DNA from 3 places in the Leifsonia sp. GW821-FHT13C09 genome. Region 1 is predicted to be linked to each of the others. Evidence: riboswitches for the same ligand, from Rfam matches in the RefSeq annotation. Region 1 holds a riboswitch; each other region holds the start of a gene.

Evidence for each region. A riboswitch is a leader RNA that binds a small molecule or an ion and turns the genes downstream of it on or off. The one in region 1 is predicted to bind thiamine pyrophosphate.
Region 2: linked by a shared signal. The riboswitch ahead of thiC (phosphomethylpyrimidine synthase ThiC) and the one ahead of thiM (hydroxyethylthiazole kinase) in region 1 are both predicted to bind thiamine pyrophosphate.
Region 3: linked by a shared signal. The riboswitch ahead of AC1ROW_RS03185 (ECF transporter S component) and the one ahead of thiM (hydroxyethylthiazole kinase) in region 1 are both predicted to bind thiamine pyrophosphate.

What each region holds. Positions count from the first base shown of each region.
Region 1 covers NZ_JBXAPS010000002.1:350,564-360,043, forward strand. The annotation lists gene AC1ROW_RS09755 (helix-turn-helix domain-containing protein) at 1-397, shown strand, start outside; gene AC1ROW_RS09760 (MFS transporter) at 394-1,656, shown strand; gene AC1ROW_RS09765 (hypothetical protein) at 1,685-2,389, opposite strand; gene AC1ROW_RS09770 (nucleoside deaminase) at 2,484-2,954, opposite strand; gene AC1ROW_RS09775 (purine-cytosine permease family protein) at 2,951-4,402, opposite strand; TPP riboswitch at 4,534-4,634, shown strand; gene thiM (hydroxyethylthiazole kinase) at 4,626-5,450, shown strand; gene thiE (thiamine phosphate synthase) at 5,447-6,097, shown strand; gene thiD (bifunctional hydroxymethylpyrimidine kinase/phosphomethylpyrimidine kinase) at 6,094-6,903, shown strand; gene AC1ROW_RS09795 (TenA family protein) at 6,900-7,547, shown strand; gene AC1ROW_RS09800 (ATP-binding cassette domain-containing protein) at 7,566-9,480, opposite strand, start outside.
Region 2 covers NZ_JBXAPS010000002.1:1,372-10,851, reverse strand. The annotation lists gene AC1ROW_RS08190 (HAD-IC family P-type ATPase) at 1-184, shown strand, start outside; gene AC1ROW_RS08185 (hypothetical protein) at 771-944, shown strand; gene thiD (bifunctional hydroxymethylpyrimidine kinase/phosphomethylpyrimidine kinase) at 1,691-2,560, opposite strand; TPP riboswitch at 2,616-2,724, shown strand; gene thiC (phosphomethylpyrimidine synthase ThiC) at 2,723-4,456, shown strand; gene thiE (thiamine phosphate synthase) at 4,453-5,094, opposite strand; gene thiO (glycine oxidase ThiO) at 5,074-6,327, shown strand; gene thiS (sulfur carrier protein ThiS) at 6,324-6,563, shown strand; gene AC1ROW_RS08155 (thiazole synthase) at 6,566-7,387, shown strand; gene moeB (molybdopterin-synthase adenylyltransferase MoeB) at 7,411-8,562, shown strand; gene AC1ROW_RS08145 (ComEC/Rec2 family competence protein) at 8,751-9,480, opposite strand, start outside.
Region 3 covers NZ_JBXAPS010000001.1:661,924-671,403, reverse strand. The annotation lists gene AC1ROW_RS03215 (hypothetical protein) at 1-334, shown strand, start outside; gene AC1ROW_RS03210 (ABC transporter ATP-binding protein/permease) at 426-2,282, shown strand; gene AC1ROW_RS03205 (hypothetical protein) at 2,354-2,980, shown strand; gene AC1ROW_RS03200 (aldo/keto reductase family protein) at 2,995-3,999, opposite strand; gene AC1ROW_RS03195 (DNA polymerase IV) at 4,086-5,360, shown strand; gene AC1ROW_RS03190 (GerW family sporulation protein) at 5,446-5,775, shown strand; TPP riboswitch at 5,810-5,920, shown strand; gene AC1ROW_RS03185 (ECF transporter S component) at 5,954-6,574, shown strand; gene AC1ROW_RS03180 (ABC transporter ATP-binding protein) at 6,595-8,130, shown strand; gene AC1ROW_RS03175 (energy-coupling factor transporter transmembrane component T family protein) at 8,127-8,906, shown strand; gene AC1ROW_RS03170 (nucleoside/nucleotide kinase family protein) at 8,890-9,480, shown strand, end outside.

The sequences.
Region 1 (9,480 bases):
CGAGCACGGCTTCATCGTGGAGGACGCCGAGCGCGGCAACGATCGCGACCGCTGGTGGCGCGCGGTGCACCGGTCGACCTCCTTCTCGTTCCGGGTGCCCGGCGACGCCGCCACCGAAGAGACCGTCGACCAGGCCGTCCAGTTCGTGCGGCTCAATGCCGAGGAGTCCCACCGGCGGGTGCTGGCCTGGGTGGACACGCTCTCCAGCCAGGTGGACGAGCTGCCGGAGCTGCCGTGGACCGTCAGCGACTGGCCGCTCACCCTGACCGTCGAGCAGGCGCGGGAGGTCACGGCAACGGTGCGCGAGCTGGTGACGCGGTTCCGGCGCGAGCCGGGGGCGGACGCCGGCGACGGGGTCCGGGTGCACGCGCAGTTCCAGCTGTTCCCGGAGCCATGAGCGGCGCCGCGCCCCGCCGCGCGCCCCTGCTCGGGCTGATCGGCGCCTACCTGGTCTCCGGCGCCGGCACGGCCCTGTCGGCCATCGCCATCCCGTGGCTCGTGCTCGTGGCGACCGGCAGCGCCGTCGCGACCGGCCTGGTCGGGTTCGCGGAGATGGCCCCCTACGTGCTGCTGCAGGCGACGGCCGGCCCGCTGGTCGACCGGGTGGGCCTGCGCCGCACCTTCCTGATCGGCAACCTCGTGGCGGCGACGGCGGTGTTCGCGGTGTTCCTGCTCGGCGCGCTCCACGACCTCCCCCTCGGCGCGCTGGTGGCGCTGGTCGCGGTGGCCGGTGCGGTCCGTGGCGCGGCGGATGCCGCCTCCACCCCGATGATCCCGCCGGTGGCCCGGCTGGCGCACTGGAGCGACGAGCGCGCGGTCGGGCTCTACGCGGGCGCGAACCGGGCGGCGCTGCTGGTCGGGATGCCGCTCGCGGGTGTGCTGGTCGCGCTGGTGGGGCCGGCGGTCACGATCCTGATCGACAGCCTGAGCTTCCTCTGCGCGGCGGTGATCGTGGCGGCGACGGTGCCGCGAGTCGAGCCGGCCCCCGAAACGGACGCGCCTGCCGCGGCGCCGCGCCTCGGCCCGCGCGCCTACTTCGCCGCGCTGCGGGAGGGGCTGCGCTTCCTCCGCGCGGACCGCCTCCTGCTCAGCCTCATGGCGCTCATCGTGCTCACGAACCTGCTCGACCAGGCGATGAGCGCGGTGTTCCTCCCGGTCTGGGCGCACGACCGGGTGCACGACGCGGTGGCCTTCGGGGTGGTCGGCGGCGCCTCCGGGCTCGGGATGCTCGTCGGCGTGCTGCTCACCGCATGGCTGGGCCAGCGGCTGCCACGGTGGCTGACGTTCGCGTGCTGCACCCTGCTGGCGTCGGCGCCGCCGTTCTTCGCGGTCGCGGGCTGGACGTCCGTCGTCGCCGTCGCCGCGGTGTTCTTCGTGTGCGGCGTCTTCGGGGGCGTCCCGAACCCGATCATCGGCGCGGTGCAATACGAGCGGGTACCCGCGCTGCTGCAGACCCGCGTGCTCGGGGCGATGAAGGCGAGCGCCTACCTGGGCGTGCCGTTCGGGTCGCTGCTCGGCGGCCTTCTTGCGCAGAGCGTCGGCCTGACGTGGGCGTGCGTGGCGGCCGGGGGTGTGATGCTGGTTGCGACGATAGCGCCGCTGGTGTTCCCGGTGTGGCGGCGGCTCGACCGGCCGCTGGTCGCCGCCGCTCGTTAGCAGGGGCGCCGACGCCGCGCGACGGGCCTCAGTACCCCGCGGGCCAGGCGAACGCCTTCGGCGCTGAGGCCGTCGTCCCCTTCTTCGCCACGACGATGTCGATGTCCTCGTGCGAGGTGAGCGTGATCGCGCGCGGGTCCCCGGTGTACGGCTTGCCGTTCACGAAGACGCTGACGGTCTGCCTGTCGACGCCGTCCCGGTAGGTCCCGACCTGGCCGGTCCCGAGCTTCTGACCCCACTCGTCGAACACCTCGCCCAGGGTGAAGGTCCGTACTTCCGCCGACTCGACGTGGATGATCCCGGACTCGTCGTGGGTGTGGATGGGCGAGATCCGCTGCTGCGCCTCGTCGATGCCGATGCCGGCGGGGACCGCGACAGGCGTGCCGTCCACCGTGACGGTCAGGTGCTGGTGGATGTGCAGCGCCGTCCCTTCGGCGGTCAGCATCTGCAGGCCCGCGGCGCGCACGGCCCCCTCCACGTCGGCGGGTGCGGCCCAGGTCGCCGCGCTCGCGGAGGGGGTGGGGGTGCTCGCACCGGAGCCGGACGCCGACGTCTGCGACGGGCTGTTCAGGACGACCCCGGCGATGATGCCGGCGACGGCGAGCACCGCGACCACGATGCCGCCGCCGATCAGGAACCCGCGACGGCGGACCCTGCGCTGCTCCTGCAGCCGCAGCTCGGCCGCGCGCTTCTGGGCCTCGAGCCGGCGGTCGCGCTTGGGGGTGTCGTTCATCCTCACAGTCAACCAAGCCGCCGCTGTGCGCGCGCCGCGCACTGCGTGCGAAAAGTCTGGGCGTCCTCAGGTTCCGACCCGAACGCCGCCACCGTCAGTCCTCGCCGATGTCCTCGTTCCACAGCTGCGGGTTCGCCGCGATGAACGCGCCCATCGTCTCGATCAGGTCCGGGTCGTTGACGACCGCGACGTCGACGCCGTGCTCGGCCAGCCAGTCCTGGCCGCCGAGGAAGCTGCGGTCGTCGCCGACGACGACACGGCCGATGCCGAACTGCTTCACCAGGCCCGAGCAGTACCAGCACGGCGAGAGCGTGGTGACCATGACGGTGTCGCGATAGCTGCGCTGGCGGCCCGCGTTGCGGAACGCGTTCGTCTCGGCGTGCATGGAGGCGTCGCCATCCTGCACCCGCCGGTTGTGGCCGCTGCCCAGCAGCCTCCCGTCGCCGTCGAACAGGGCGGCGCCGATCGGGATGCCGCCGTCCGCGGCGCCGCGCCTGGCCTCCTCGGCGGCCACGGCGAGCTTCTCCGCGTCGGTCGCGTAGACGCGGTCCTCGTCGACGCTCACGCGACCTCGTCCGCTGCGTCCACGCCGACGATCACGGTCGGCTCGGTGGCCAGCGACGCACCGAGCCGGACCTTGAAGGCCCGGAACAGCACCCAGTACAGGACGGCGGCGAGCAGGAAGCCGACGAGCGGCGTCAGGTCGCCGATCGGGAGAGCCTTGGCGACCGGGCCGGTGTAGAAAGTCTGGTTCGAGAACAGCAGGATGGACACGGCTCCGGCGACCACCAGCGAGATCCAGCCCGCCGGGTTCCGGTACTTCGCGTGGCTCGTTACCAGGCTCGCGATCTCCGTCCCGCGGCGCAGCAGCCGGTCGGTCAGCACGACGCCGAGCCAGGGCGCGATCCAGTACGCGATGACCAGGAGGAAGTTCTCGTACTTCGCTCCCGCGTCGGGCAGGGCGCTCCAGGCGATGAAGAAGCCGATGACGCCGAAGCCGAGGGCGACGATCGCCCGGCGCCAGGCGAACGGGATGCGGATGCCGGCCGCGAGGAAGGACATCGCGCCGGAATAGATGTTCAGCGCGTTCGCCGCGATGGCGCCGACCGCGATCGCGAGCAGCGTGAGGTCGCGGATGACCACCGGCATGCTGGCGGTGAACGAGGACGTCGGGTCGTCGGGGTTGAAGCCCGCGATCGTCGCCGCGGCGGCGCCGGCTGCCATCAGCACCACGCAGCTGATGAAGTTGCCGAGACCCGCCGCCCAGCCGATGACCTTCCGGCTGGCGTCGGCCGGGAGGTAGCGGCTGTAGTCGGAGGCGTATGGGTTCCAGCCGGCGGCATAGCCGAAGGCGGCGGCCGCGGTGAGCGTCCAGCCCGCGAAACTGAAGCCGCCGCCCTTGACCGGCGCGCCGAGGTTCGCGTGCAGGAACACGGTGATGGTCGCGACGAGGAAGATCGCGCCGAGGATGTAGGTGGCGTAGCGCTCGAACAGCTGCACCAGGTCGTGGCCGATGAACGCGACGACGACCTCCACGACGACCACGATCAGCAGCGACACCACGGCGGGCATCCCCGTGAGCGTGGTCAGGGCGAACGCACCGCTGACCGAGTTGACCGCGAACCAGCCGAGGCCGGCCATGACGGTGTTCAGCGCCGACGGGAGGATGTTCCCCCGGCTGCCGAACGCGGTTCGGCCGATGACCATCTGGGCGAGACCTTCGCGCGGGCCCCAGGTCGACAGAATCCCCTGCGTCAGGGCCCCGAGCGCGGTGCCGAACACCAGCGCCGTCATCGCCTGCCAGAAGCCGAGCCCGAAGAAGGCGACCGCGATCACGCCGACGAAGATCGTCGCGAACTCGAGGTTCGGCGCGGTCCAGGTGGCGAAGAGCTGCCACGGCGAGCCGTGCCGGCGCTCCGGCGGAATGGCCTCGATGCCACCGCTCTCGATGGTGGTCGCGCTGGGGCGACGGGTGTCTTCGGGCACTGTGCCGACCGGCGGCGTTCTCGTCATGCGTGCGAGCATACGAAATCCGTTGCGCTGCTGGGACGGAGTCGGACGCAAGGGCGGCAAACGTCACATGATGTTTACACGAGGCAAGCACCGCCGGCGATCCGGGCACTGCCGGTGGCGTGGGTAGAGTGGGGGACGACGCGGGGTGCCGCCCCCTCGAGGGCCGGCTGAGAACATACCCGTCGAACCTGATCTGGTTAGTACTAGCGAAGGGACGTCATCCGTGACCTCTTTCCGTCCATCCCTCGACGTGCCTGCACTCGGCGCGCCTGCGCTCGGCGATTCGCTGAGCGCGCTCCGGGCGCAGCCTCCCCTCGTGCAGTGCCTGACGAACATCGTCGTCGCCCAGTGGACCGCCAACGTGCTGCTGGCCGTCGGCGCGGCTCCCGCGATGGTCGACAACCCGCGGGAAGCGGCCGAGTTCGCGCCGATCGCGAGCGGCGTGCTGGTCAACCTGGGCACCCCGTACGACGACACGGCCGACGCGATGCGCGCGAGTGCGGCGGCCGCGTCCGCAGCCGGGACCCCCTGGGTGCTCGACCCCGTCGCCGCGGGAGGCCTGCGCTGGCGCACCGAGCTCGCCCTGGAGCTGCTGCGGTCGTCGCCCGCGATCGTCCGCGGCAACGCCTCCGAGATCCTGGCCCTGGCGGGAGGAGCGGGAGGCAAAGGCGTCGACTCGACGGACAGCCCCGAGGCGGCGCTGGAGGCCGCCCAGCAGATCGCGCGGACCTACGGCACGATCGTGGCCGTCAGCGGCCCGGTCGACCACCTCACGGACGGCGAACGCACGGTGCGGATCGCCAACGGGCACCCCTGGATGACGCAGGTCACCGGCGTCGGCTGCGCGCTGGGAGCGCTCATGGCCGCCTTCGCCGGCACCGGCGCCGACCCGCTCACGGCCGCCACGACTGCGACCGCCACGCTGACCGTGGCGGCGGACGAGGCGGCCGCGGCCAGCCAAGGCCCCGGCACCTTCGCCGTCGCACTGATCGACCGGCTGGCCGCGCTGACCCCCGAGGGCCTGGCCGCGGCCGTCCGCCTGTCATGACCGGGCGCACGTCGCTCGATCTCTCGCTCTACCTCGTCACCGACTCCCGCCTGTGCGGGAGCCGCGGAGTCCCGACCACGGTCGACGAGGCCATTGCGGGCGGCGTGACCGTCGTCCAGCTCCGCGACCCGGGCGCGTCCGACCCCGAGTTCCTCGCGCTTGGCCGCGCTGTGGTCGCCGCGGTGCGCGGGCGCGTGCCGGTGCTGGTCGACGACCGGGTGCACCTGGTGGCCGCCGTCGGCGCAGACGGCGCGCACGTGGGCCAGAGCGACCTGCCGCCCGTCGAAGCGCGCCGGCTGCTCGGCCCGGACGCCTACCTCGGTCTCTCCGTGCAGACCCTCGGCCACGTCGAGCGGGCGCGCACCCTGCCGCCCGGGGTCATCGACTATCTCGGGGTCGGGCCGGTCTGGCCGCAGGCGACCAAGCCCGACGCGGCCGAGCCGTGCGGCGTGGACGGACTCGCCGCGATCGTCCAGGCGAGCCCGTGGCCCGGCGTTGCCATCGGCGGCATCGGGATCGACCGGGCGCCGGAGGTGCGCGCCACCGGGGCGGCGGGAATCGCCGTGGTCAGCGCGATCTGCGGCCGGCCACAGGTGGCGGTCGCGACTCGTGCGCTGCGGAGCGCGTGGGACGGAGCGGCCGCATGAGACCTCCTGTCGCCCTCAGCATCGCCGGAAGCGACCCGTCGGGCGGAGCCGGCATCCAGGCCGACCTCAAGACGTTCAGTGCGCTCGGCGCGTACGGCGCGTGCGTGATCACCGCGCTGACGGCGCAGAACACCCGGGGTGTGCACGGCGTGCACGAGGTCCCCGCCGCTTTCGTCGGCGAGCAGCTGCGTGTGCTCGCCGACGACGTGAGGCTGGACGCGGTGAAGCTCGGGATGCTCGCCAACGCGGCGGTCATCGGAACGGTCGCCGCGTTCCTGCTCGAGAGCCCGCGCGAGGTCGTGGTGCTCGACCCGGTCATGGTGGCGACCAGTGGCGATCTGCTGCTGCGCGAGGACGCGGTCCAGGCGATGCGGGAGCTGCTCCCGCTGGCGTCCATCGCCACGCCCAACGCGCCGGAGGCCGCGGCCCTCCTGGACACGGCGGAGGCGGCCACGGTGGACGAGCTGGCCGATCAGGCGCGCGAGCTCGTGCGGCGCGGCGCACAGCGGGTGCTGGCGAAGGGCGGCCACCTCGACACCCCCGACGAGGTCGTGGACGTGCTCGCGGACCCCTCCGGCGTGACGCTGTTCCGCGGCCCGCGGATCGCCACCGTCAACACCCACGGCACGGGGTGCAGCCTGTCCTCGGCGCTGGCCGCGCTCCGGCCGCAGCGCGGCTCCTGGAGCGAGACGGTGCGCGACGCCCGGAGCTGGCTCGGCGCCGCACTGGCGGCGGCGGATGGGCTCGAGGTGGGGCGCGGCCACGGTCCGGTGCACCATTTCGCGCAGCTGTGGGAGGCGCGATGACGTTCACCGACCGGGCGTGGCAGGACATCCGGCCGATCCGCGATGCCATCGACGCACACCCCTTCCTGCAGGGGCTCGAGGACGGCACGCTGCCGCGCGCGGCCTTCGCGCACTACCTCGCGCAGGACGCGGCCTACCTCGGGGCCTACTCGAAGGTCCTGGCCGCGGCGGCCTCCCGGACCCACGATCCCGACGCGCTCGCGTTCTGGAGCCGTTCGGCGGCCAACGCGATCGCCGTCGAGCGACAACTCCACGCGTCGCACGGGGTGGACGCCGCCGCGGTGGAGGCCTCCCCGACCTGCGCCGCGTACACGTCGTATCTGCTCGCCCTCACGGCGACCGCCTCCTACCCCGTCATCGTTGCCGGAGTTCTGCCGTGCTTCTGGATCTACGACGATGTGGGGCGTCGCCTCGCGGAGCGGCTCGGCGACCTCGGCGGCCATCCCTACGGCGACTGGATCGGGACCTACGGCGACCCCGCCTTCGCCGACGCCACTGCGACCGCCCGCCGCTTGGTGGACGACGCCGCCGAGTCGGCCGCGCCCGCAGACGTCGCACGGATGCGGCAGGCGTTCACGACCGCCTCGCGGTACGAGTGGATGTTCTGGGACGCCGCCTGGCGCCGCGAGGAGTGGCCGGTCTGATCCCGTGCGCCGCCGTCGTCAGAACATGACGGCGACGGCGGCCGGGAGGCACGCGACGATCGCCGCCAGGGCCAGCAGGAGCGTGTCGGCGCGGTGCCAGGGCGCCGGCTCGGCCCACGTCCGGCGGTAGCCGTGCGCGTGCGCGGCCGAGAACCCGCGCGCGTCCATCGCCACCGCCATCCGCTCGGCCGTGCGCAGCGACTGCACGAGGACTCCGAAGGTCAGCCCGGCCAGTTCGCGGGCGCGGGCGAGCGGATTCCGGCCGGCCGCCACTCCGCGGATGCGGCGGACGCCGCGCAGCCGGCTCCAGTCGGCCGTCAGCCGGTCGAACTGCTGGAGCGCCGCCGTCGCCGCGACGACCGGGCGCGCGGGCAGCCGGAGCCGTTGGGCCAGATGGTCGCCCAGCTCCGATGGGCGGACGAGCCCGGCCAGTGCCACACCCGGGAACACGAAGAACGCGATGCGCAGGCCGGCCGTCAGGGCGGCCTCCGGGCTCTGCCCCTGGCTCAGCAGCCACGACGAGAACCCGACGGACGCGACCGCGATGAGGCCGGGGACGAGCCGTCTCACCGGAACCCGGACATCCCGCATCACCAACGGCATCAGCGCGAGCCAGCCGGCGATCCCCACTGCCGCGGAGGCCGGCGAGACGACCCCGATCGCGCCCACGACGAGCAGCACGGCCGCCGCCAGCAGGGACAGCGGGCCGCACCGTGCGGCGAGGCCGCGCCCGGGAGTGGCCGCTGCGTCGCCACCGAACGAGCGCGCGGTGTCCGTCCCGGTCGGGCGGATCAGCTCCTGAGCGGCGCCGGGCCGGAGCTCGAGGATGCGGTCTGCGAGCGCGATCAGTTCCCTGTCGTGACTGGCCACGATGACCGCTACTCCGGCGCTCCGGGCGGCCGCGATGACGCCGGCGACGGCGCTCCAGGTCAGGCGGTCCTGGCCAACCGTCGGCTCGTCCAGCACGAGCAGTGCCGGCCGGGCGCCGATCGCCTGCGCGATCGCTGCGCGCCGCAGCTGGCCGCCGGAGAGCCGGTGCGGGTCCGCGTCGGCCAGCGCGCCGAGACCGAGCGCCGCCAGGAGCTCGTCCGTACGCCGGTCGACCTCCTCCGCGCTCGCGCCGCTGCGGGCCGCCCCGAGCCGGACGTCCTCCCGCACAGTCGCCCCGAGCACGGCGAGCTCCGCGTCCTGCGGCGCCCAGCCGATCCGACGCACGATCCGGGCCGAGCTCCAGACGTGCGGCCGTTCCTCGCCGCCCACGGCGAGCGCCGCCGCCACCCGCACCTTGCCCGTCGCCGGCGCGCGCAGTCCGGCGAGGAGGGCGCCGAGCGTCGACTTGCCGGCACCGCTCGGGCCCACGAGCGCGAGCACTTCGCCCGCGCGCACGTCGAGTTCGAGCGTGCCGAGACGCGCGCGCACCGCCACCTCGCCCGCTGGCACCGGCAGCTGCGGCGCGAGGAGGCCGGCGTCCAGCCTGGCTGGAGCGGGTGCCGCGAACCCGGGCACCCAGACTCCGCTCGCGGCGAGGCGCGACCCGTGGCCGACGAACACCTCGTGCGGGTCGCCATCGGCGACGATCGTCCCGTCCTCGCCGAGGGCGACGACGCGGTCGATCACCGGTAGCCATTCCTGGGCGTCGTGCTCCACGACGACCAGCGTCGAGCCGGAAACCGCGACGGCTTCGGCGACGGCCGCGCGGACGGCGCGCGCGGCCTCCCGGTCGAGCATCGCGGTCGGCTCGTCGAGCAGCACGACGCGCGGGCCGAACACGAGTGCGCCCGCCAGGGCCAGTCGCTGCGCCTCCCCGCCCGACAGCGCCCGCACCGGATGACCGAGCGGCTGCGCCAGCCCGACATCGTTGAGGGAGCGCCGGACGGCCGCCCACAGCTCGCCGCGTGGAGTGCCCGCGTTCTCCAGTCCGAAGGCCACGTCC
Region 2 (9,480 bases), 350 kb from region 1:
GCTGATCCTTGTGTTCACGATCCCGCTCGCCCGCCGATTCCTCCTCCTCGTCGACCTGTCGCCGCCGGTCTCCCTCGCCGTCGCCATGTCCGCAGTCGCGGGCATCCTCCTCGTGATAGCGATCCGGGCGGTCCCGGCTCGCGTCGGCATTCGGGGACGGGGACGCTCTCGGCTCGGACGTTGAAAGAATTCGAGTGGGCACGTGTCACGCGGCGGTGTCACGCCGTCGGAAGCCGAGCGGGGCGAGCACGACGAGGACCACGCAGGTCCCCAGGGTGACGAGCGCGCTCGGCACATCGATGCCGTTCCGGAGCGGATCGTGGCCGGTGCACTTGAGGCCGACGCGGCCGGTCGTCGCACCAGAGCCAGGGCGAAGGCGCCGAAGACCAGTCCCAGCAGCCCGACATGCGCCATCGCGCCCGCGATGTTCCCCGCGGGGAGCCGCATGTCCAAAAACCCCCGGATTCCGCTTATGACCGGGGGTTTTTCTTGGTGGCTCCGACCGGCATCGATCCGGTGACCTTTCGATTTTCAGTCGAAATCCTAGGACCTAATATGACCCCGTAGGAGCAAAAACCGTTGATTTTCCGCGGGTTTGTTATCTCCCGTGATCTCATTAGACCCCATGTGATCTCACTCAGTTGTAGTCAAAATGTAGTCACGCGGCTGCGGCGGGCTCGGCGTTCTAAAGTATGAAACAGTGCATGGATCATGCGTAGTCCCATGAATAAGGGAGTGCGGTCCAGTTGTTGTTCGGCCAGGCTAGAGCTATGCCGTTTGCTCTCCCCGACGACGCATTCAACAGCGTCGCATTCGCTGACCTCGATACGCTCACGGATCGCGAGCTACATGACCTCAACGCGGCGTTGATGGGCTCCTCGGATGTGAGCCGGGCCGAACAGTGGCGATCGCGGATCTCAGACATCCTCGTCAGCCGGATATGAATGCGGTGTCGCGGATTCCACAAGCCCCGGGCTTGACGGCGTGTGCATCAGGACGTTGTATCTCGCTCCGGATCTTCGGCGTCGCGCGTAGTTAGCGGATGTCGAAAGGCCTCTCTCGCGAGTGATTCCACATACGCCTCCGGTGTCATTCCTCGATCCGCGGAGCGGGTCAAGAGCGCTATGAAATCGTCGTGCTTGAACGTCAGTGTGAGCTCCCCCGAGTAGCTGCGCTGCAAAAACATGGCGGCCGCTTTCCCGTTGTGGTGAATACGCGAAACCCCGAATTGGGATTTCAATCCAAACTTTAGACCGAATGCGAAGTCGCCACCACGGTCGTTTCACGCCGTGGAGTTCACCGTGAGCTGCCCGTGCCAGCGATAGACGGGTCGTATCGGATCGTTCAGCGCGAGGATGTAGTGATCTCGTACGCGAGATCTCCCGACCGCGGGGAGGTCGACGGACTGCGGTAACCGGCCGTCGACGAGTTCTACCCGACGTGAGATCGCACCACTGGAGGAGCGGAAGATCGATCCCTGGTGAGTCGTCTCGGATCCTCGGTCATGCCATCAAAATACGCTCCGACGAGCGGGTTTGCACCGGGGATGCGCCCTGGGGATGCCGGCCGGCCCGTGTCGGGTTGAGACGTATCCGAGCCGAATGCGTTTCCACGGCGGCCGGGCATCCCTGGGTGATCACCAGACTAAGGGTTGACGGGTCGTGTCCTCAGTATGGAGGACACAATCCCGTCAATTCTTGACGGGTTCCGGTGCCGTGCGGAGCTGCTTCCAGGCGTGGCTGAAGTGGTTGAGCGGGCCCGGGCCGTGGCCAACGTCCAGGTCGTCTGCGGACTGGAGGCTGGCTGTCAGCCATTCCTTGGAGACGTTCAGCGCGGTTCCCCAATCGTCGAGGCGTGCGCGGTTCGTGGCGAGCGCCGCCGACAGTGAGCAACCGGTGCCGTGTGTGTTCGCCGTGGCGACGCGCGGGGTGGTGGTCCGGGTGACGGGTCGGCCGGTGCCGAGCGTGTCGTGGGCGTCGACGAGTGCGTCGGGGGAGGTGGGCCCGCCGAGGTGGCCGCCGGTGACGAGGACGGCGACCGCGAAGTGTTCGGAAAGCCGCTGGGCCTGCGCGATCGCGGCCTCCAATGTCGACGCGCGTGGTTCGCCAGTGAGGACGGCAAGTTCGTCGAGATTGGGTGTGACGACGCTGCACAGCGGGAGGAGGTCGCGGAGGGCGTGAGGGATGTCGTCGCGACCCAGCGTGCCGCCGGTGCTGGCTTTGAGGACGGGGTCGAGCACCACGATCGGCGGCGCTGTCTTCGCCAACCAGGTCACGACCACCAGTGCGTTCTCGGCGGTCCCGAGCATCCCGATCTTGACGGCGTCGATGGTGACGTCGTCGCTGACCACGTCGAGTTGCTCGGCGAGGAACGCCGCGGGTGGGGTGTGGATGCTGCGGACTTCGGTGGTGTTCTGGGCGACGAGGGCGGTGATGACGGCCATGCCGTAGCCGCCGTTGGCGGCGATGCTTTTGAGGTCGGCGTGGATGCCGGCGCCGCCGGTGGGGTCGGTGCCGGCGATGCTGAGCACGCGGGGGATGGGGTGCTCGCCGGGGGTCATGGCGCGACGTTAGCAGGTCCGGTTCGACGGGTTCCGGGATCGTGCGCTATGGTCGGTGCATCCACACGGGGGCCCTCGCAAGGGCTGAGATCGGGCTGACGCGGCCTGCGACCGTTCGAACCTGTCCGGGTAATGCCGGCGAAGGAAGTAGGAGTCTCCTCGATGGATTCTGTCGTATCTGCACGCACTCTGGCCTACCTGCACGACACGGAGCACGACCTTCATGTGCCGGTCTCCCGGATCGGGTTGGACCCGTCGCCGGACGGGACGGCCAACGCGCCGGTGACGGTGTATCGGACCGAGGGGCCGGGCAGCGACCCGGTGGTCGGGTTGCCGCCGCTGCGCGAGGGCTGGATCGTCGGCCGCGACGACACGGAGGTCTACGAGGGTCGCGAGCGCAACCTCCAGGACGACGGCCGGTCGGCGATGCGCCGGGGTGAGGCGTCAGCGGAGTGGCGTGGTGCGAAGCCGCCGGTGCGGCGGGGGCTGCCGGGGCGCACGATCACGCAGATGCGCTACGCCCGCGATGGGGTGATCACCCCGGAGATGCGGTTCGTCGCGCTGCGGGAGAACTGCGATGTCGAGCTGGTGCGGTCGGAGGTCGCGGCGGGCCGGGCGATCATCCCGAACAACGTGAATCACCCGGAGTCGGAGCCGATGATCATCGGCAAGGCGTTCCTGGTGAAGATCAACGCGAACATCGGCAACTCGGCGGTGACGAGCTCGATCGCCGAGGAGGTCTCCAAGCTGCAGTGGGCCACCATGTGGGGTGCGGACACGGTGATGGACCTCTCCACCGGCGATGACATCCACACGACCCGGGAGTGGATCATCCGCAACTCCCCGGTCCCGATCGGCACGGTGCCGATCTACCAGGCGCTGGAGAAGGTGAACGGGGATGCGTCGGCGCTGACCTGGGAGGTGTACCGGGACACGGTCATCGAGCAGTGCGAGCAGGGTGTGGACTACATGACCGTCCACGCCGGCGTGCTGCTGCGCTATGTGCCGTTGACGGCGGAGCGGGTGACGGGGATCGTCTCACGTGGCGGGTCGATCATGGCCGGTTGGTGCCTGGCCCACCACCAGGAGAACTTCCTCTACACGCACTTCGACGAGCTGTGCGAGATCTTCGTCCGGTACGACGTCGCGTTCTCCCTCGGCGACGGGCTGCGGCCGGGCTCGATCGCGGACGCGAACGACGCCGCCCAGTTCGCCGAGCTGGACACCCTCGCCGAGCTGACCAAGCGGGCCTGGCAGTACGACGTGCAGGTCATGGTGGAAGGCCCCGGGCACGTGCCGTTCCACCTGGTGCGGGAGAACGTGGAACGCCAGCAGGAGCTCTGTGACGGCGCCCCGTTTTACACGCTCGGCCCGTTGGTGACCGACGTCGCCCCCGGCTACGACCACATCACCTCCGCGATCGGGGCGACCGAGATCGCCCGTTATGGCACCGCGATGCTCTGCTATGTCACCCCGAAGGAGCACCTGGGCCTGCCGGACCGGGACGACGTGAAGACCGGCGTGATCACTTACAAGATCGCCGCCCACGCCGCCGACCTCGCCAAGGGCCACCCGGGCGCGCAGGCGCGGGACGACGCGCTGTCGAAAGCACGGTTCGAGTTCCGCTGGCGCGACCAGTTCGCACTGTCGCTGGACCCGGTCACGGCAGAGGCGTTCCACGACGAGACCCTGCCGGCCGAGCCGGCGAAGACGGCGCACTTCTGCTCGATGTGCGGGCCGAAGTTCTGCTCGATGCGGATCTCCCAGGACATCCGCGACCAGTTCGGCGGCGTCACCGAGCAGCAGCGGGTCGCCGGGATGGCGGCGAAGTCCGCGGAGTTCGCGGAGGCCGGTGGGAAGGTCTACCTCCCCGCACCCACCTCCACCCGGCCCTAGCCGTGGTGCGCGAGGACCGGGAGCGCCGCGCGCAAACGCCCGGCGCTGCCCGCGGGGGCAGCCGACTCGGTGATCGCCCGCACCACGACCACACGCTCAGCCCCGGCGGCGACGACCTCCTCGATGGTGGTCTCGTCGATGCCGCCGATCGCGAACCACGGCCGGGCCGAGGCAGAATCGGCCGCGTAGCGGACCAGGTCGAGGCCGACCCCGGCGCGGCCGGGCTTCGTCGGCGTCGCCCAGACCGGGCCGACGCAGAAATAGTCCAGGTCATCAGCGGCGATCGCGGCATCGATCTGCTCGACGCTGTGGGTGGAGAGCCCGATCGCCGTCTGCGCGCCGACAACGGTCCGGGCGACCGGGACGGGCAGGTCCTTCTGGCCGAGGTGCAGTACCGGGGCCTGGGCGACCAGGGCGATGTCGGCGCGGTCGTTGACCGACCAGAGCTTCCCGTGCCGGGCGGCGACCTCGGCGAGGACGGTGAGGACGTCGAGCTCCTCGCCGCCCTCGAGGGTCTTGTCCCGCAACTGGATGATGTCGACCCCTCCGGAGAACGCGGCGCCCACGAAGTCGGCGAAGTCGCCCTGACGGGTGCGGGCATCGGTGCAGAGGTAGAGCTGTGCGGCGGCGAGGGACATGAGGTCAGCGTAGCCGGGGCCGCGAGCCGCTCCGACCGGACCGTCGTCGACGTAGCGGTCGTCGGCGGCGGGATCATCGGCCTGGCCATCGCCTGGCGGATCGCCCGGTCCGGCCGCAACGTCCGGTTATTCGACCCGGCGCCGGCCCGCGGCGCCACCTTCGCCGCGGCCGGGATGCTCGCCCCGGTGAGCGAGTACCACTACCAGGAGGACGCCCTCCTCCCGCTCATGCTCGCCTCGGCCGCCCGGTACCCGGAGTTCATCCGCGAGCTCTCCCCGAACGGCGAACCGACCGGGTATCTGCCGACGGAGACCCTGCTGGTGGGGGTCGATGCCGGCGACCGGCAGGCGTTGGCCGGCCTCCATTCCGCCCACCGTCGCTGGAACCTCGACGTCCAGAGGCTGACGACAGGCGCCGCCCGAGCGCAGGAGCCCCTGCTCGGCCCACGCGTGACGTCCGCCTACATTGTCGGCGGCGACCATCAGGTCGACCCGCGCACCCTCGCAGCCCGCCTGGTCGACGATCTGATCCGAACCGGCCGCGGCGTCATCGTGCGAGAGAGGGTGGTCGGGCTGCTCCACGCGGATTCGGCAGACCCGGACTCGCGCGTGACCGGCGTGCGGACCGAGAACGAGGAGGTCTCGGCGGAGGAGGTCGTCCTCGCCAACGGCCTCGGCGCAAACGAGCTCGAAGCCCTTCCGGGCGGATTGCACCTCCCGCTGCGACCGGTGTTCGGTGACATCCTGCGGTTACGTGTTCCGGTCGCCCTCCAGCCGCTGCTCTCGGCCACCGTGCGCGGCCTCGTCCACGGCGAGAGCGTCTACCTCGTCCCACGCTCCGACGGAACGCTCGTCATCGGAGCGACGCAGCGCGAGGACGGGATGCCCGGAGTCTCCGCCGGCGCCGTCCATCGCCTCCTGCGCGATGCGCAGGAGCTCCTGCCTGCCGTGGCCGACCTGGAACTGGTCGAAGCGACCGCGCGAGCCCGCCCGGCGACACCGGACAACGCCCCCCTGCTCGGCCGGATGACCGGACCAGACGGCGCCGATGTGCCGGGACTGATCGTCGCCACTGGATTCTTCCGCCACGGCGTCCTGCTCGCCCCGATCGCCGCCGACATCTGCCTCCACCTCATCAACGGGGAGCACGACCCGCGTTGGGACGACATCCGTCCCGACCGATTCGCGACTCGAAACAGCCCCAGGACCATCGCAGGAAGGATCCGCGCATGATCACGATCACCGTCAACGGCCAGCCGCAGGAGAGAGAGGTGACACTGTCGGTCGCGGACCTCGTCGAGGAACGCACCGGCATCCGGGTCGGCGCTGGGGGAGCGACCTCCGGCGCAGCGCCACTCGGCATCGCCGTCGCGGTCAACTCCGCCGTCATTCCGCGCAGCGGCTGGGCGGGCGAAGAGCTCGCCGACGGAGACATCATCGAGATCGTCAGCGCGACCCAGGGAGGATGACCATGCTCACGGAAACGATCGGCCCGGACGCGGCCCCGGAGACCGAGAACCTCCCCGCCGACATTCTCCGAATCGATGGCGTGGAGTTCACGTCCCGCCTGATCATGGGCACCGGCGGCGCCCCGAGCCATGCCGGTCTCGGCGCGGCACTGACCGCCTCCGGCACGCAGCTGACCACCGTGGCGATGCGCCGGCATGACCCCTCCGCCGAGGGCTCCCTGTTCCGCCTGATCGCCGACAAAGGCATCCGACTTCTGCCGAACACCGCCGGCTGCCTGACCGCCCGGGAGGCCGTCCTCACCGCTGAACTCGCCAGGGAAGCGCTCGCGACCGATTGGATCAAACTGGAGGTGATCGCGGACGAGGACACCCTCCTGCCCGACGGCGCCGAGCTGGCCTCCGCCACCGAGGAACTCGTCCAGCGCGGCTTCACCGTGTTCGCCTACACCAACGACGACCCCGCTCTGGCACGCCGGCTCGAGGACCTCGGCGCCGCAGCGGTCATGCCCCTCGGCGCGCCCATCGGCACCGGCCTCGGCATCCTCAATCCGCACAACATCGCACTGATCGTCGAGCGCGCGAACGTCCCGATCGTCCTCGACGCCGGCATCGGCACCGCCTCCGACGCAGCCCTGGCGATGGAGCTCGGCTGCGACGCCGTCCTGCTGGCCACCGCCGTCACCCGCGCCCAGGACCCCGTCGGCATGGCCACCGCCTTCCGCCACGCCGTGATCGCAGGCCGGCTCGCCGCCCTCTCCGGGCGTATCCCCCGCCGCACCAGAGCGCTCGCCTCCTCGTCGATGGAAGGCCGACCCGACCTGTGACCGCAACGACCGACCGCGACAGCATGACGCCCCTCGTCGAACCCGCATCCGAACTGGAGGCCGACGAATACGACCGGTATTCGAGGCACATCCTGCTGCCCGAGATCGCAGTCCTCGGCCAGCGCAGACTGAAGAACGCTCGCGTGTTCGTCATCGGCGCCGGAGGACTCGGCTCCTCCGTCCTCCTCTACTTGGCTGCCGCCGGCGTGGGAACACTCGGCATCATCGACGACGACCGCGTCGAGACGAGCAACCTCCAGCGCCAGGTCATCCACAGCGCCGACGACGTCCACCGCCTCAAAGTCGACTCCGCACGCGACACGATCGCAGCGCTCAACCCGCTCGTCCGGGTCGAGACCTACCCATTCCGTCTGACGGCCGCGAACGCGCGAGCGCTGTTCGAGCAGTACGACCTCGTCATCGACGGAGCCGACAACTTCGCGACCCGATACCTCGTGTCCGACGCTGCGGAGATCACCGGGAAGCCCTGCGTGTGGGGCTCCATCCTCCGATTCGAAGCGCAGGTCAGCGTCTTCTGGAGCGCGCACGGCCCCACCTACCGCGACCTCTTCCCCGACTCGCCGCCACCCGAGTCAGCACCGTCGTGCGGGGAAGCAGGCGTCTTCGGCATGCTCTGCGGCGTCGCGGGGTCGATGATGGCCGCCGAGGCCGTCAAGCTCATCACGGGTACCGGGCGATCCCTACTGGGACGGCTCGCCACCTTCGACCTCAAGGACGCCTCCTGGCGGGAACTCCACGTTGTCAGAGACCCCGCACGACACGTCCCCGCGCGTCTGGCCGACGACCCCGACTCGTGCAACCCCGAAGTCGTAGCCGACCATGACGTGGACTCGATCACCGTCCCGGAACTCGAGCACCTGCTTCGGGAACGCTCTGGTGGGAGGTCGGAGTTCGAGCTCGTCGACGTGCGAGAACAGGACGAGTGGGTCGCCGGACACATCCCCGAGTCGCGGCTGGTGCCGCTCAGCCGCCTCAGGCGAAACGCTGCCATCGACGGCACACCGTTCGAACGACGCATCGTCCTCTACTGCAAAGCAGGGCCGCGAGCCCGCACAGCGCAATCGATTCTCGGAGCTGCCGGTTACGCGGACGTCATTGTCGTGACGGGAGGGTTCGACGAATGGGCACGAAGACTGGTGCATGGAACGTGGTGACGATGGCGTCGGGCGGGCCGGTGTTCCGGGACGAGACACGGCCGCGCCGAACAATGGCGGTCACAGAGTTCCGACATCCTCGTCAGCCGGATTTGATAATCTGCTGAACCTCTAGCCGTCGGGTCGGTCGTGGTGGCGAAACGATGATGGCCGCCTCTCGAGGCGGCCATCGCAATCGACGCAGGGAACTAGCGAGCGGGACGTGCAGCTCGAGCTGTCGTGATCGCAGTTCGAGCGAACTGGTTGCTGAACGTCTCTGCTTGGACCTTGACCCAGTTGTCATTGACTGCGAACGCCCAGAACAACAGCAACGCAATGTGGCCGAGAACGACGACGAGACCTACGAGTGGGACGGAGGTGAAGAACAGCACGACGGCGTTGACCGCCAATCCAGCGAGTATGACTCCGACCGCAACACCCTTCACGGCACGGGTGTTTCTTCGGAAGCCGTACCGAGCGTTCTCGTGTCGGACGAGGGACGCGTCTATCCCATCCCGGCGGATCACACTGATCGCCAGATCGATTGCCCCGCGGTACCGGGTGTCTGCCTGCTCTGGGTTGGAAGTCTCCTCCGCAGCGGTGGGGAGATCCTCACCGGTCAGCTGGCAGATCGCTTCGCGCAGCCGTCGACGCGATTCGGTGTCCCCGCTGTCGCGGTGACGCAGCGCCCGCGTCGTCGGCAGCCCATCCCACTCGGAGACGAGGCGCTCCTGCAGAAGTCGCCCTCTGCCTCGGACGAGTTCGTTCGCGACGGAGATGATGCCGACGACACCGAGGGCCGGGATGCTAATCCCGACCCACGGCGTGTTGACGAGGTAGAGGACGAATAGCAGCAGCGGCAACATCAGCACCACTGCTGGCGCAGTCCTCGCCTGCAGGGTGTAGCTGTCGAAGCCGCTAATCGTCTTCCTCCAGGGG
Region 3 (9,480 bases), on a different contig from region 1:
ATTCACCACTGATGATGACACGAACCGCGCCGGCTACCCGCTGAGCCTCGTCTTTCCCGCGGAACTCGGAGCCGTGGCCCCCGGCACCTCTGCCGTCCTGCGTCGATGGGACCAGCAGCCTCCGGCGGTCTCGGTGCCCGCGACCGCGATCCGCCAGGACGCCGACGGCCCATACGTGCTGACAAGGCCTGTGCCCGGCTCGGCGGAGGGAGCGCCGACGCGACTCGCGGTGCGTGTGACGGCGCAGGCGGACGGTTGGGTCGCGATCGAGAGAGAGACCGCCCTCGCGCCGGGCACCGAGGTGCTGGTCTCCCGGAGGGCATCCCGTGGGTGAGGGTGATCAGGGCGCTCCGCCACTGCTCGCCTTGAAGAGCGTGTCCCGCACATACGGTCATGGCGCTGGGGCGACCCGGTCCCTCCGCGCGGTGACGTTGACGATTCGCGCGGGTGAGTTCGTGGCGATCGTCGGGCCGTCCGGGGCCGGCAAGTCGACACTTCTGAATATCCTCGGCCTCCTCGACCGGCCTTCCGAGGGCAGCTATGTCTTCGACGGCATGGAGACGAAGGGCATGCCGGAGAGGATGCGCGACCGGGTTCGCAACGAGCGCATCGGGTTCGTCTTTCAAGACTCGCACATGCTCCTCGACGACACAGCGGCCGGCAACGCGGCGCTGGCGTTGGAGGTGGGCGGAGTGTCCATGCCGGAGCGACGACGTCGGGTGGGGCGCGCGCTCTCGGCCGTCGGCGTCAAGCACCGGCAAACGGAGCTCACGTCGACGCTATCGGGCGGTGAGCGGCAGCGCGTCGCCATAGCTCGTGCGATCGCGACAGAGCCGTCGCTCATCCTCGCGGACGAGCCGACCGGCGCCTTGGACTCCGCCAACACGCAGAATGTCATCGGCCGCCTGCGCCTCCTCAACGCCCGCGGAACGACGATCGTCGTGATCACGCATGACCCCGAGGTCGCGGCGGCGGCGCAGCGCCGAATCGAGATCGTCGACGGGGTCGTGCGCGACGACGGCACCGAGGGGATCGCGAGCGTTCCGTTGATGAGCGCCGACAGTCGTGCGACAGTCAGCAGGTGGCCACATCGGCTCCGGCGTTCTGTAGTCGGCGAGCTTCCTGCTGCCCTCGGAGGACTGGCGGGCAACCTTGGTCGCACCCTGCTTCTGCTCCTCGCCTTCTCGCTCGGAGCCGGTGGGCTCGTCGCTTCCGTCGGCATCAGCCAGAGCGCGGCGGCGCAGATTGCAGATCGCCTGACGGCTGCAAGCCTGGACGAGGTGACCGTGCGATTCAACGCCGGAAATCTTTTCGAACCCGATTTCTATGGTCCGGACTCTGTCGTGCGTGCGGCCCTCCGGGAGCTCCCTCATGTCGAAGGAACCGGCTTCGTCGCCCGTGTTCCCAAGGCGGTCGCACCCCTTCGACTTCTGCCGGCTTCGGTACCCGGTGACACCTTCGGTGGCACAGTGCTCGTTGCCGACACGTCATTCCTCGGCCTCCTGCACGCGTCGACCGATCCGGGTAATGCTGCCGGGCTGCTGGACAACCCATGGGACGGCGCTGTGGCGATCGTCGGCCGAAGCGCGGCGAAACGTCTCGGGGTCTCGACCATCGGGCCGGGGTCCCTCCTCTGGCTCGGAGACCGAACGGTCGATGTCATCGGGCTAATCGAGGACCCCGGTCGCGACGCGCGACTCTCGGATGCTGTCGTGGTGTCGTCTGCATCGGTCGCGGGGCTGACGCTCGACGACCCCCGCCTGGTCGTGCGTACAGAACCGGGCTTCCCCGCGGCGGTCGCTGAAGCTGCTCCCCTCGCAGTCCGCCCCGACAAGCTCTCCGAGGTGCACGTCGACACGGTCGCCGATCTTCGGAACCTGCAGAAGGGCGTCGGAGCTGATCTCGCCGCCCTGGTGGGCACCGTCTCGGTACTCCTGCTCGTTCTTGCCGTATTGATGTCCGCCGTGGCGATGTTCATGTCGGTTCAGGCCAGAGCTGCGCAGATCGCATTGCGTCGGGCGGTGGGCGCGAGCCGAGGGTCCATCGCCCGGCTGTTCCTTTTCGAAGGGGCGATCCTGGGGGCCGCGGGCGGAGTCGCGGGTGCGGCGCTCGGACTCTGCGCGGTGGTGCTGTTCTGTCAGGTTCAACGATGGGTTCCGACGCTGGACCCCTCCATTGCCGTCGTCGGGACGGTGGCAGGGGCCGTGTCGGGCCTGCTTTCTGCGGTGTACCCGGCCATCGTGGCGGCCCGCCAGGATCCCGCCAAGGCTATTCGCGGATAGCGCGCGTCCACGGCTCGCCCGCCGCAGATAACGCACTGCTGGAGATCACCGGCTGCTCTTACAATGACGGCATGTTCGTCGAGGGCACCCTTCGATGGCAGGTCACCGAGGACTGCCCCTGGGACCTGCTGATCGCGCTCGCGCTGCGCGATCTCGTGGGCCTCGACAACACCCTGGAGCCCGCCCTCCCGCGGGTGTCGCCGGCGATCGTGCCCGCCTTGCACGGGACGCCAGACCGGAGCGGCGGCGCACCGGGCGTCGCCGCGATGGGCGTGCTGGAGACCCAGTGGCGCGCCCTGTTCGAGCGCGCCGCCGACCGGGAGCACCGCCCGATCGGGCCGCTGCTCCAGCCCCCGCACTTCGCCGCGCTCGACCGCGCGATCGAGCTCCAGGATGTCGTGCTCGCCCAGCACGAGACGGCGGCGCGCTGGGCGCGGGAGCGTCGGGCCGAGTACGCGCGCGCGAGCATCGAGCATCACGCGGCGCGCGCCGCCGACATCGTGGACGTGGTCCACGAGCGGGAGCACGACCTGCGACGCCAGGCCGGGTACTTCCGGCTGGACATCGACGTGCTCCCGCTCGCGGAGCGCGGGGCGTGGATCGTCGGACCGCACACCGTGGTGGTCAGCACCTCGCTGCGCGACGACTCGCGGGCGTTCCGGGAGTGGTTCCGGCCGCTCGTCGCCGCGCTGGTGTGACCTGGGCCGGGTGCCTAGGCCACGCGGCTGGGCGGGGAGGTCGTCTCCGCCGGGTCGGTGACCGCGACATCCCCGACCGCCTCGTCGATCCGCGCCAGCACGTCGCCGCTCAGCCGGACTCCCGCCGCCTTCACGTTGGAGGCGACCTGCTCCGGCCGGGACGCGCCGACGATCGCACCCGACACGTTCGGGTTCTGCAGCACCCACGCGATGGCGAGCTGCGCCATCGTCGCACCGAGCTCGTCCGCGATCGGCTTCAGCCGCTGCACGGCGGTCAGCACGTCGTCGCGCAGGAAGCCCTTGATCGCGTTCGCTCCGCCCTTGTCGTCGGCTGCGCGGCTGCCCTCGGGGAGCGGTGCGCCGGGGAGGTACTTGCCGGTGAGCACGCCCTGGGCGACGGGCGACCAGACGATCTGCGAGATGCCGAGCTCGGCCGACGCAGGCACGACCTCCTTCTCGATGACCCGCCAGAGCATCGAGTACTGCGGCTGGTTGGAGATGAGCTGGAAGCCCAGCTCCTTCGCGAGCGCGTGCCCCGCGCGGAGCTGATCTGCCGTCCACTCGCTGACGCCGATGTAGAGCGCCTTGCCCTGCCGGACGATGTCGGCGAACGCCTGCATCGTCTCCTCGAGCGGCGTCTCGTAGTCGTAGCGGTGCGCCTGGTAGAGGTCGACGTAGTCGGTGCCGAGCCGGGTGAGCGAGCCGTCGATCGACTCCAGGATGTGCTTGCGCGAGAGCCCGGTGTCGTTGTGCCCCTTGGGGCCGGTCGGCCAGTAGACCTTGGTGAAGATCTCCAGCGACTGCCGGCGCTGGCCCTTCAGGGCGTCGCCGAGGACCTGCTCGGCTGCGGTGTTCGCGTACGCGTCCGCGGTGTCGAAGGTGCTGATGCCCGCGTCGAGGGCGGCGTGGACGCACTGCGTCGCCGTCTCGTTCTCGACCTGGGAGGCGTGCGTGAGCCAGTTGCCGTAGATGATCTCCGAGATCTTGAGACCGCTGGCGCCGAGGTATCTGAATTCCATGCCTCCACGCTAGTCCCGCACTCCGGCCGGCGCGGTCCGGATGTCGTGGCCGGATGGGAGGATGGAGGTCGTGGGAGGTGTGAGCGGTGGGTAAGACGGACGGCAGCGACCGGCGGGTGACTACTGCCGACGTCGACGACGCCGACGCCACGATCCTGCACGTCGACATGGACGCCTTCTTCGCCTCCGTGGAGCTGCTCGACCGCCCCGACGCGCGCGGCAAGCCCGCCATCGTCGGCCACGCCGGCGGCCGCGGGGTGGTCACGAGCGCCACCTACGAGGCGCGCCGGTTCGGTGTGCGCAGCGCCATGCCGGTCTCCCAGGCGCTCCGGCTGTGCCCGACCGCGATCATCCTGCCGCCGCACTACGAGAAGTACACCGAGTACTCCGGCAAGGTGATGGACATCTTCCACGAGGTGACGCCGCTGGTGGAGCCGCTCAGCATCGATGAGGCGTTCCTCGACGTCGCCGGCGCGCGCCGGCTCCTCGGGTCGCCGCGGCGCATCGCCGAGCTCATCCGCTCGCGCGTGCGCGAGGAGACCGGCCTCACCTGCTCGGTCGGCGTCGCCGGCACGAAATTCATGGCCAAGCTCGCCTCCGGCCACGCCAAGCCGGACGGGATGCTCGTCATCCCGCCGGCCGACGCGGTCGCCTACCTCCGCCCGCTGCCGGTCGGCGCGCTCTGGGGCGTCGGCGCCAGCACCCAGGCGTCCCTGGAGCGGATGGGTATGCGGACGGTCGCCGACCTCGCCGACGCCCCGCTGACCGTCCTGCAGCGCGCCGTCGGCGACGCGACCGCCCACCGGCTGCACGAGCTCGCCAACGGGCACGACCCGCGGCGGATCGTCACCGCCTCCCGCGAGAAGAGCATCGGGCACGAGAACACCTTCTCGGTCGACGTGGAGGACGCCGACACGCTGCGCCGCGAGCTGCTGCGGCTCTCCGGCCGGGTCGGCGAGCGCCTGCGCAAGCACGGCATGGTGGGCCGCACCATCGCGATCAAGGTGCGCTTCTCCGACTTCCGCACGATCACCCGCTCGCGGACGCTCGCCGAGCCGACCAACGTCGGCCGGCGGCTGTTCGAGGAGGCCTGGGACGTCTTCGAGGCGCTCGACCTGCACCTGAAGGACACCCCGATCCGGCTGATCGGCGTGCGCGCAGAGCAGCTGGCCGACGCGGGCGGCGACGCGCTCGCGCTCTGGGACCCGGACGAGGAGTGGCGGGAGGCCGAGCGCACGCTCGACGCCGTCAGCGCGCGTTTCGGGCGCGGCAGCATCGGGCCGGCCTCGCTGGTCCGGCGTGCGCGCGACGCCGAGCAGGCCGAGCGCGACGGCCGCAACCCGCGCTGGCTGAGCGACTGACCCGTCCGAGCGACTGGCCCTCCACGCATGGGCCCAGGGCAGAATCGCCCTGGTCACGCCGGGGGCCGCCCGGTACGGTGAACGCATGACGAACCTCAGCCTCAAGCTCGCCGAGACGATGAGCTCCTCCGGAATCAAGTCGGTCTACGGCGAGCCGATCGTCGTCGACGGCACCACGATTGTCCCCGTCGCCGCGGTGCAGTTCGGGTTCGGCGCCGGCGAAGGCCCGGGCGAAGAGTCCGCGCCGGGAGGGGCGGGCGGCGGCGGCATCGCCGTCCCGTTCGGGGCGTACATCAGCGACGAGACCGGCGTGCGGTTCCGTCCGAACCTGATCACGCTGCTGGCGGTCGCCATCCCGTTCCTCTGGGTGGCCGGCCATGCCTGGGCGCGCGTCATCCGCGCGCTCAAGCGATAGCGCGCACACGCGGCCTCCCGGCGGTCTACACTGAACTCCTGAACACGGGAGTCCGGTGAGCCGGGCTGAGAGGAAGCTTCTCCAAGTTTCGACCGTCGAACCTGATCTGGGTCATGCCAGCGCAGGGAGGCCATCTCACATCCCGTGCCCTCATTTCTGAACAGAAAGGGCACGAACAGTGCACGCAACCATTTCGTCCGTCTCCGCGCCGTCCAAGCGCGTCCTCCGCTGGCGGGTCGTCGACATCGTCGTCGCCAGCGTCGTCGCCGTCGCAGCCGGCGTCGTCTTCTGGGTCTGGGGTCAGGCCTACAACCCGATTTCCGGGCCGGTCACCGCCGTGCTCCCGGGCTTCCAGGGCATCCTGAACGGCCCGTGGCTGTTCGCCGGCGTGCTGGTCGCGCTGATCGTCCGCAAGCCCGGCGCCGCCCTCTACGGCGAGATCGTCGCGGCCGTCGTCTCCATGCTGATCGGCACGCAGTGGGGCTTCGCCACGCTGCTGTCCGGCGTGGTGCAGGGCCTCGGCGCGGAGATCGTCTTCGCGATCTTCCTCTACGCCCGCTGGAACCTGGTGACCGCCCTGATCGCGGGCGCGGGCACCGGTATCGCCGAGTCCATCCTCGACCTGATCTACTCGTATCCCGGCTCCACGCCGCAGTTCGCGATCGTCTACACGATCACGACGACCGTCTCCGGCGTCGTCGTCGCGGGCCTCGGTTCGTGGCTGCTGGTCAAGGCGATCGCCCGAACCGGGGCGCTCAACCGGTTCGCCGCGGGCCGCGAGGTCACGGGGCGGGTCTAGGCGGCGGCCGGGAGGCTGTCATGCCGGAGCTGAGTCCGGCCGGTTCTGCGCCGGCCCCGGTCGCCGTCAGCGTCGGTGACTGGGGCTGGCGGCACGCCGGTCGCAAGGCCTGGGCGGTCCGCGGGCTGAGCCTGTCGATCGAGCCGGGGGAGCGGGTGCTGCTGCTCGGCGCGTCCGGCGCCGGCAAGTCCACCCTGCTCGCCGGGCTCGCCGGCGTGCTGGGCGGTGACGACGACGGCGAGGCGGAGGGCGATGTCCGCGTCGGCGGCCGGCCTCCCGCGGAGGCGCGCGGCTCCTCCGGGCTGCTGCTGCAGGACCCGGACGCGCAGGTGATCCTCGCCCGCGTGGGCGACGACGTGGCCTTCGCGTGCGAGAACCTCGGTGTGCCGCGCGACGAGCTGTGGGCGCGCGTGCGCTGGTCGCTGGAGGCGGTCGGGCTCGACCTCCCGCTCGACCGCTCGACCGCGCAGCTCTCCGGCGGTCAGAAGCAGCGGCTCGCACTGGCGGGCCTGCTCGCGATGCGACCGGGGCTGCTGCTGCTGGACGAGCCGACCGCGAATCTCGACCCGGACGCCGCACGCGAGGTCAGGGACGCCGTTTCCGCCGTGCTCGGGAGGACCGGCGCGACGCTGATCGTCGTGGAGCACCGGGTGGCCGTCTGGCGGGAGCTGGTCGACCGGGTCGTCGTCCTCGACGCCGCGGGCGGCGTCCTCGCCGACGGGGCGCCGGAGACGGTCCTCGCCGACACGGCGGGCCGGTTGCGGGAGGCCGGCGTCTGGCTGCCCGACGAGCCGGTGCCCGCCGCGCGCCCGGTCGCGCCGGGCGCGCCGCTGCTCGAGGCCCGGACCCTCGCCGTGGGTCGGCCCCCGCTGTTCGCCGGCCGTCGTGCGCGCAAGCGCGCCGAGCGCGGCGGCGACCTGCTCGCGCACGCGCTCCCGTTCCGGGCGGACGTGGCGATAGCCGAAGGCTCCGCCCTGGCGCTCACCGGGACGAGCGGGGTCGGCAAGTCGACGCTCGCGCTCACGCTGGGCGGCCTGATGCCGGCTCTGGGCGGAACCCTCGCCGCCGCACCGGCGCTCGCGGCTGGCGCGTCCGGCGATCCCGCGGCCTGGCGCTCGCGCGAGCTGCTGACCCGCATCGGGACCGTCTTCCAGAACCCCGAGCACCAGTTCATCGCCTCCACCGTGCGCGACGAGCTCGCCGCAGGGCCCCGCGCGCTCGGGCTCCCGCCGGAGGAGCCCGCCGCACGCACCGAGGAGCTTCTGGACGCGCTCGGCCTCACCACGCTCGCGGACGCGAATCCTTTCACGCTCTCCGGTGGCCAGAAGCGTCGCCTCTCGGTCGCGACCGCGCTGGCCACGCGCCCGCGCCTCCTCGTCCTGGACGAGCCGACCTACGGCCAGGACGCGAACACCTGGCGGCGGCTCGTGGAGCTGATCGCCGGTCTGCGCGACGCGGGCCACGCCGTCGTCGCCGCCACCCATGACGCCGAGTTCGCCGCGGCGGTCGGCGCCACTGAACTGCGGCTCGGCGCCCGGCGGGAGGCGGTCGCGTGACCATCGCCGAACCCGTCCGCAGCGGACCGCTCGCCACCCTCAACCCGGTGTCCAAGCTCGGCGCCGCGCTGATCGTCACCGCCGTCCTGCTGGTCTCCATCGACCCGGTGTCGGCCGGTGTGGCCCTGGGGCTGGAGCTCATCCTGCTCTGCTTCGCGGGCATCCCGGCGCGCGTGCTGGTCGCCCGCACGTCGCCGATCCTGATCGCCGCGCCGCTCGCGGGGCTGACGACCGTGCTGTACGGCCGCACGTCCGGGACCGTGTACCTGCACTGGTGGGCGGTCGAAGTCAGCGACGGCTCCCTCCAGCTCGGACTCGCGACCTTCCTGCGGGTGCTCGCGATCGGGCTGCCCGCCGTACTGCTGTTCGTGACCATCGACCCCACCGACCTCGCCGACGGACTGGCCCAGCTCCTGAGGCTGCCCGCCCGCTTCGTACTTGGCGGTCTCGCCGGCCTCCGGCTGGTGGGCCTTTTCGTGGACGACTGGCGCGCCCTCACGCTCGCGAGGAGGGCCCGCGGAGTGGCCGAGTCCGGAGCGCTGCGGCGCTTCCTCGGGCAGTCCTTCTCGCTGTTCGTGCTCTCCATCCGCCGCGGGTCCAAGCTCGCGACGGCGATGGAGGCGCGCGGCTTCGGGGCGCCGGTCGCCCGCACGTGGGCACGGCCGTCGGTGTTCCGCGGGCGAGACTGGGTGACGCTGGTGGTCGCGCTCCTGGTGGCGGGGGCTGCGGCGGCGGTGGCGATCGCAGTGGGGAGCTGGAATGTCCTGGGATCCTGAGGAGCTGTCCGAGCTGTGCGAGCTGCCCGAGCTGTGCGAGCTGCTCGGCGCGGTCGCAGACGCGATGGACGCGACCGCGGGCGAGGCGGCGCCCGTCGTGCTGATCGACGGTCCGAGCGGGGCGGGCAAGAGCTCCCTGGCCGACCTGCTCGTGCGGCACTGGCCCGGACCCGACGCGCCGCGCCTGGTCCGGATGGACGATCTCTACCCGGGCTGGGACGGCCTCCTGGCGGCCAGCGGCGCGTTGTCCGGAGACCTCCTCGAACCGCTCGCGGTCACCGGCCGCGGACGCTGGCGGCGCTGGGACTGGGCGGGCGAACGCGCCGCCGAGTGGCACGACGTCGCGGGTCGGGCGCCCGTCATCGTGGAAGGCTGCGGCACGCTCGCCGCGGACAACGTCCGCTGGGCACACCTCGCGATCTGGCTGGACGCGGACGACGCCCTCCGCAAGGCGCGCGCGTTGGACCGCGACGGCGCCACGTTCGCGTCTCACTGGGACCAGTGGCAGTCGGAGTTCGAGGAGTACCTGGCCCGCGAGGACCCGCGGACGCGCGCCGACGTCGTGCTGGACGTC